2 linked regions of the Nisaea sediminum genome follow. The protein of the gene in region 2 interacts with the protein of the main gene of each other region in a pairwise test. Links are inferred from orthologs where the notes say so. Each region holds a gene or a part of one and is shown on either strand. Other genes may lie near its edges. The genes, in order: ftsZ and rlmN.

Region 1 (3,240 bases), on a different replicon or contig from region 2:
CCGGAGCAGCTTGTTGTTGAACAGATGCCCGGATTTCGAGGCATCGACGCGGCCGAGAATCGGCGCGCCGGCGAGATAGAGGTCGCCGACACAGTCGAGGATCTTGTGGCGCACGAACTCGTCCTTGAAGCGCAGACCGCCCTCGTTGAGGATCCGGTCGCCGTCGACGATCACCACATTGTCCAGATTACCGCCACGGCCGAGACCGGCGGCCCGCAAGCGGTCGATATCCTGCATGAAGCCGAAGGTCCGCGCGCCGCTGATCTTCTCGTTGAAGGTGCCGTTCACCAGTTTCACGTCGAGCTGCTTCTCGGTGATGGCCGCGCTGTCGAACTCGATCTCGAAATTGACGGAGAAATGATCGTCCGGGCTGAGCTCGATATGCCGCTTGTCGTCCGCGGCGGAAACCCGCTTCAGGACCCGGATCGCCTTGCGCGGCGCGGGAAGCTTGCGGATCCCGGCGCATTCGATCAGCAGGACGAAGGGCTCGGAGGAGCCGTCCATGATCGGGACTTCCGGGCCGTCGATTTCGATCAGGGCATTGTCGATGCGGCAGCCGGCGAACGCCGCCATCAGGTGTTCGACGGTGGAGACGCTCACGCCGTCGCCGTTCTGCAGCCGGGTGCACATGGTCGCATCGTGGACCATATCCCAGCGCGCGGGGACCAGCGGATCCTTGCCGGAGACATCGGTGCGCTTGAAGACGATGCCGTGATCGGCATCCGCGGGGTGCAGCGTCATTACGCAGTCGACACCGCCATGCAACCCGACACCCGTGCAGGATATGCTCGTCTTCAAGGTCTGTTGCGAAATCACTTAACGATGCTCCTGCTGCAACCGCAGGATTTGCCTGTGTTTTACGGCAAATTCTGCACGGAATTGCTCTGGATAATGAAAGCCCCAGAAGATGTATCAATATCTTCCGGGGCTCTCAAATCACTCTTTGTAACTGAATATTACGCCGTAAACGTCTGATATAACGGCCTAAAATCCAGGTTAGTTAGCCTGCCTGCGCAGGAAGGCCGGAATGTCCAGAAGGTCGTCGTCCTGACGGGACGGGGCGACCCTTTCCGACTGTTCCAGAGCGCCGAGACGGGCCTGCTTCGGTTCCGCCGCGTTGACGTCCACGAAGCGCTGCGGGCGGGCCTCCTGGGCCGGCTCGGACGGCTTCTTGCTGCCGATCCCGGTCATCCGGGTGAACAGGCTCGGAGTCTTCTCCGCGGCGCTCTCGCGCCCGCCGGCATTGACCATCGCCGCCGCCTGGAAGGGGTCCGGCTCGCCGCTGGCGGCTGTGGTCTCCGGCATCGCCGGCGGCGGGGCGATGAAGCTGTCTCCGGCCTTCGGAGCGGCCGGCTCTTCTTCTGTCTTCATGCTCTTCGCGGCGTCGGCCTTGGTCTGGGCTTCCAGCGCGGCCTCGTCGAGGTCCATCTCGCCGATCACGAGGGTGTTGCCGGCAACATGGACGGTCTCGGTCGTGGCCGAGATCGCCGGGATGTCGGCGGCCGGAGCGGTCGGCATGGCCGTGGCGGAGGCGACCGCAGCAGCCGGCGCCGGGGCCGCTTCCGCGGCGGGCTTCGCGGCCGGGGCGGCCTTCGCCTTGGTCGGGACGACGGTCAGCGGCGGGCGCTTGGCGGCCATGCCCTCGGCGGCGATGCCGGTGGCGACCACGGAGACCCGCATGGTGCCTTCCATCTTCTCGTCGAAGGTCGAGCCGAAGATGATGTTGGCTTCCGGATCGACTTCCTCGCGGATGCGGTTGGCGGCCTCGTCGACCTCGAACAGGGTCATGTCCATGCCGCCGGTGATGTTGATCAGCACGCCGCGGGCACCCTTCATCGTGGTGTCCTCGAGCAGCGGGTTGTTGATCGCGGCCTCGGCGGCGTCGATGGCGCGCTTCTCGCCGCTCGCCTCGCCGGTGCCCATCATCGCCTTGCCCATCTCGCTCATGACCGTACGGATGTCCGCGAAGTCGAGGTTGATCAGGCCCGGCATGATCATCAGGTCGGTGACGCCGCGCACGCCGGAATGCAGCACGTCGTCGGCCATGTTGAAGGCGTCCGCGAAAGTCGTCTTCTCGTTCGCCACCCGGAACAGGTTCTGGTTCGGGATGATGATCAGGGTGTCGACATACTGGGTCAGCTCCTCGATCGCCTGATCGGCGATGCGCATCCGGTGCTGGCCTTCGAAGTGGAACGGCTTGGTCACCACGCCGACGGTCAGGATGCCGTTCTCGCGGGCGGTCTGGGCGATCACCGGAGCGGCGCCGGACCCGGTGCCGCCGCCCATGCCGGCGGTGATGAAGACCATGTTGCTGTCGCGCAGGTTCTCCATGATCTCGCCGATCGCTTCCTCGGCGGCGGCGCGGCCGACTTCCGGCCGGGAGCCGGCGCCGAGACCCTGGGTGACGCCGGTGCCGAGCTGGATCGTGCGGTCGGCGAGCGACTGCTTGAGGGCCTGGGCGTCGGTATTGGTGACGATGAACTCGACGCCTTCGAGGTTGGAGCGGATCATGTTGTTGACGGCATTGCCGCCGGCGCCGCCGACGCCGACCACGCTGATCCGCGGCTTCAGGTCGTTGTCTTCGGTGGGGACGGAGATGTTGATGGTCATGGGGGTGGCCTCCTGTTCTCGCGTTTAGAGGGTGCTCTGGGGGATGCGCGCCTGAAGCACGCGGGTATTGGGCCTTTCGGCCGGGGTCGGTGAACGTTCTGTCACTGAATTCCTGTGGCTCGGTTGTCGGGCCGTTCCTTTCGGGCGCGGGCCGGCATGTGCGGTGGGGTGGAACCGGGTCTCGATCATCAGAAGTTCTCCCTCAGCCAGGAGCCGACGCGGCCGAACAGCCCGCTTCCGGTCTCCTTGTTGGCGACATGCCCCTGGCGGGACGCGTCGAGTGCCGGATCGGCCGCGTAGGCGAGCAGTCCGGCGCTCGTCGCGAAGGCCGGACCGCTGGCGACGTCGGCCAGCCCGTTGACCCGGATCGGCCGGCCCAGACGGACCTGCTTGTCCAGGATTTCCTGCGCCAGATCCCGGATCCCCGGCATCTGGCTGGCACCGCCGGTGATCACCACGCGGCGGCCGGCGACCTTGTCGAACCCGCTGGCTTCCAGCCGGCCCCGAACAAGTTCGAAGGTTTCCTCCAGACGCGGATGGATGATCCGGATCAGGAGGGATTTCGGGACATGATTGGGGTGGGTCTCGTCCTGCTCGCCGACCAGCGGCACATCGATGACCTCGCGCTCG
Region 2 (3,102 bases):
GCGGCGGAGTGAGACTGGCACCTACCAGAGGCCCTCATCTTTCGAAAGCGGACGTGCGCGCCCATCTGGATGCGCTCGAGGCGACGGAGGGCGACCGGCGAAACGTGCTCTCGGTCAGACTCGCCTGGCGTCCGGCCTGGGCGATCCGCAGCCGGAAGGGCGCGTGGGCAGACTTCCTCGCGCTGTTCCGCCGCGTGCGCTGACCCGGCGCCCTCAGGTCCCGGACAGGTCCTTCTTCCGGCTCTTGGAGAATTTCAGTTCCTGCGCGGTCAGCAGGTCGCTCGGCCCGACCCAGGCCCAGGCGAGCAGGCAGGGATCGACGTTCCCGGTGGTGATCCGGTGCTCCTGCCCCGGCTTGTTGAGGATCAGCGAACCCGGCGCATAGACCGCCATCTCGTTCTCCGACCAGGCGCCGGCGACGGAGATGTAGCTTTCCTCGATATCCTTGTGGCTGTGCTGCGGATAGGTCGTGTTCGGCGCGAACAGCACGAAGCCGAGGATCAGCTTCTCCGACTTCACCGGCCCGCGCGGCCCGAGCACGTGGCAGAAGGCGTATTTCCGCGCCAGCGCCTGAGGCACCTTTTTGTAGCCGTATTCCCAGACGAGCTGGTCCGAGACCCGCTCCAGCGCCCGACTGAGGCCTGCGAGCGCGTTCCGCGCCCCGAGATCGAAGGCGCGCGGCAGATGCGCCGTCACCGGCTTCGCCTCCGGCGTTCCGATCGCGACCTCGGGATTGCCGTCGATGATCGCGGAGAGCGTGTCCCTCACCCGCCGCCGGTGCGCACGGATCGCCTTGCTCCCGCCGGCCGAACCGTAGCGGTAGAGCGTCTCGAATTCCTGCAGGAGATAGCTCCAGTTGGGGCAATCGCGGAGGGTCAGTGTTTCAGGCTGCCCAGAGGACGCATCTGTTCTCTCGCCGGTCTCGAACATGATCCTGCACACTCCGCCTGCAGATCGATGAGATTATCTCCACATCGAGGAGGAAAGCAGTTCACAGCAATGAGGATTACGTGGAAAACGCCACAACCTGTTGTGATTGCGGCGTTTTCAAAGAGAAGTTCGATCTACCCTATCGTCTGACGGCGCCTACCCCGCACTGGCCGCCGCGATCGCCGCAATGCGGTCCTTCTTGCGGAGCCGCTCGCTTGCCGACTTGAGCTGGCCGCAGGCGGCGAGGATGTCGCGGCCGCGCGGGGTGCGGACCGGGGAGGCGTAGCCCGCCTTCAGGACCACTTGGGCGAAGGCCTCGATGGTCTCGTCGTCGGAACATTCGTACTCGACGCCGGGCCAGGGATTGAACGGGATCAGGTTGATCTTGGCCGGAATGTCCTCGATCAGCTTCACCAGCGCGCGCGCGTCCTCGAGACTGTCGTTCACGCCCTTCAGCATCACGTATTCGAAGGTGATGCGGCGGGCGTTGTTGACGCCGGGATAGGACTTGCAGGCCGCGATCAGCTCCTTGATCGGGTATTTCTTGTTGATCGGCACCAGCTTGTTGCGCAGCTCGTCGTTGACCGCGTGCAGGGACACGGCGAGGTTCACGCCGATCTCCTCGCCGCAGCGCTCCATCTCGGGAACGATGCCGGAGGTCGAGAGCGTGATGCGGCGCTTGGAGAGACCGAGCCCCTCGCCATCCATGGCGATCATCATCGCGCGCTTCACATTGTCGAAATTGTAGAGCGGCTCGCCCATGCCCATCAGCACGATGTTGGTCAGGCGCCGGTCCTCCTGCGCCGTCGGGAAGCCGTTCAGCCGGTCGAGCGCGACCAGGATCTGCGCCACCATCTCGCCGGCGGTCAGGTTGCGCACCAGCCGCTGGGTGCCGGTATGGCAGAAGGAGCAGGTGAGCGTGCAGCCGACCTGGCTGGAGATGCAGAGCGTGCCCCGGTCGTCGTCCGGGATGAAGACCGCTTCCGCCTCGTTGCCGTCGTCGAACTTGAGCAGCCACTTGGCGGTGCCGTCGGTGCTCCACTGCTCGCGGGTGATTTCCGGGCGGCCGATCTTGTAATGCGCGGCCAGCTCGGCGCGCAGCGGCTTCGCCAGGGTCGTCATCTCGGCGAAGTCGGTGACGCCCTTGTGGTAGATCCAGTGCCAGATCTGCCCGGCGCGGAATTTCGGCAGGCCAAAGGTCTTCAGCTCTTCCGCGAGCTGATCGCGGTCGAGCCCGACCAGATCTTTAAGCGCGGGCTGAACCGTCGCGGATTGAACCGGCGCTTCTGGGGCTGAAACTGCTGCTGTCGACATGGGCGGTAAAATGAGTCGAAGAGGCGCCGAAGGCAAGCCGAATCGGCAGAGAGCAGCCATGCCGCCCCCGCGTGGCTCCAGACCACTGCGGCCGTGAGGCTACTTCTTGCAGGTCTTGTCGATGAGCTTCTTGGTCGCGGTGAAGCCGCTCAGCGAGTAGGTGTCCGACGTCTTGGTCCCGCGCGAGGATTGGCCGGTTACCACCATCTTGGCGCCCTTGATCATGGCGTTGACGATCGCGCTGTCGGTCTTCGCGTCCGGCGCCCAGGCACGGTCGTTGTCGGTGAAGAGCTGGAAGGTCTGCCCGCCGATCTCGACCTCGACCTCGCTGTCGGTCTTGTAGGTATAGCCGGTCACGATGCTGAACTCGCCGCGGCTGTCCGAATCCGGATGATGCGTCACCAGCGCGTAGATATGTCCGCGCTTGGAGTAATTGCCCTCGGCCTTGAGCGGCGTGCTCGCCATGTAGCAGACGGTCTTGCCGCCGCTCTGGTAGGTGTAGGCGATCCAGTCGCTGTTGCGACCGATGGTTTGCGGCTCCTGGGCCTGCGCGGCACCGGCGGTGCCGAGAGCGAGTACGATGCCGAGCAAGAACGAGCGGAAGTGCGTCATGGGTCCTGAGCCAGCCATTCCGGTTATCACGTCTGTTAGTTTGGATGCCATCTGAGCGGACATTATTCAATGCAAAGAATGTGGCGGGACTAAGAAGAATTTCGCCCGAAATTAATTCGGCGAGCGAATGATCCACCCACTCCGCGTACCCGTATCACCATCGTCATGTTAGAGCAAATCTGCACACCCATGCTGGAGCGCGATCTTGAGTCGCGTACGACGGAAACGGTAGAACCGGTTCGTATG

What was found.
Region 1: the proteins of rlmN (region 2) and ftsZ interact in binary tests that used the Escherichia coli proteins (3 or more experiments, as listed by UniProt). The link is inferred for Nisaea sediminum from one-to-one orthologs.

The regions. Positions count from the first base shown.
Region 1 is NZ_JACZCQ010000004.1:80,159-83,398, reverse strand. The notes cover bases 304-3,222. They hold ftsZ (cell division protein FtsZ), read right to left. Parts: upstream 2,611-3,222; coding sequence 997-2,610; downstream 304-996. Other genes in these bases: ftsA (cell division protein FtsA), read right to left, coding at 2,799-3,222; lpxC (UDP-3-O-acyl-N-acetylglucosamine deacetylase), read right to left, coding at 304-816. Also shown: more of lpxC, read right to left, coding at 1-303; more of ftsA, read right to left, coding at 3,223-3,240. UniProt on the Escherichia coli protein: Essential cell division protein that forms a contractile ring structure (Z ring) at the future cell division site. The regulation of the ring assembly controls the timing and the location of cell division.
Region 2 is NZ_JACZCQ010000007.1:67,032-70,133, reverse strand. Bases 166-2,946 are described here. They hold rlmN (23S rRNA (adenine(2503)-C(2))-methyltransferase RlmN), read right to left. Parts: upstream 2,245-2,946; coding sequence 1,087-2,244; downstream 166-1,086. Other genes in these bases: IG122_RS17205 (invasion associated locus B family protein), read right to left, coding at 2,344-2,856; IG122_RS17215 (dimethylsulfonioproprionate lyase family protein), read right to left, coding at 214-930; IG122_RS17220 (hypothetical protein), read left to right, coding at 166-203. In the rest of the region: IG122_RS17225 (SIS domain-containing protein), read left to right, coding at 1-12; more of IG122_RS17220, read left to right, coding at 9-165.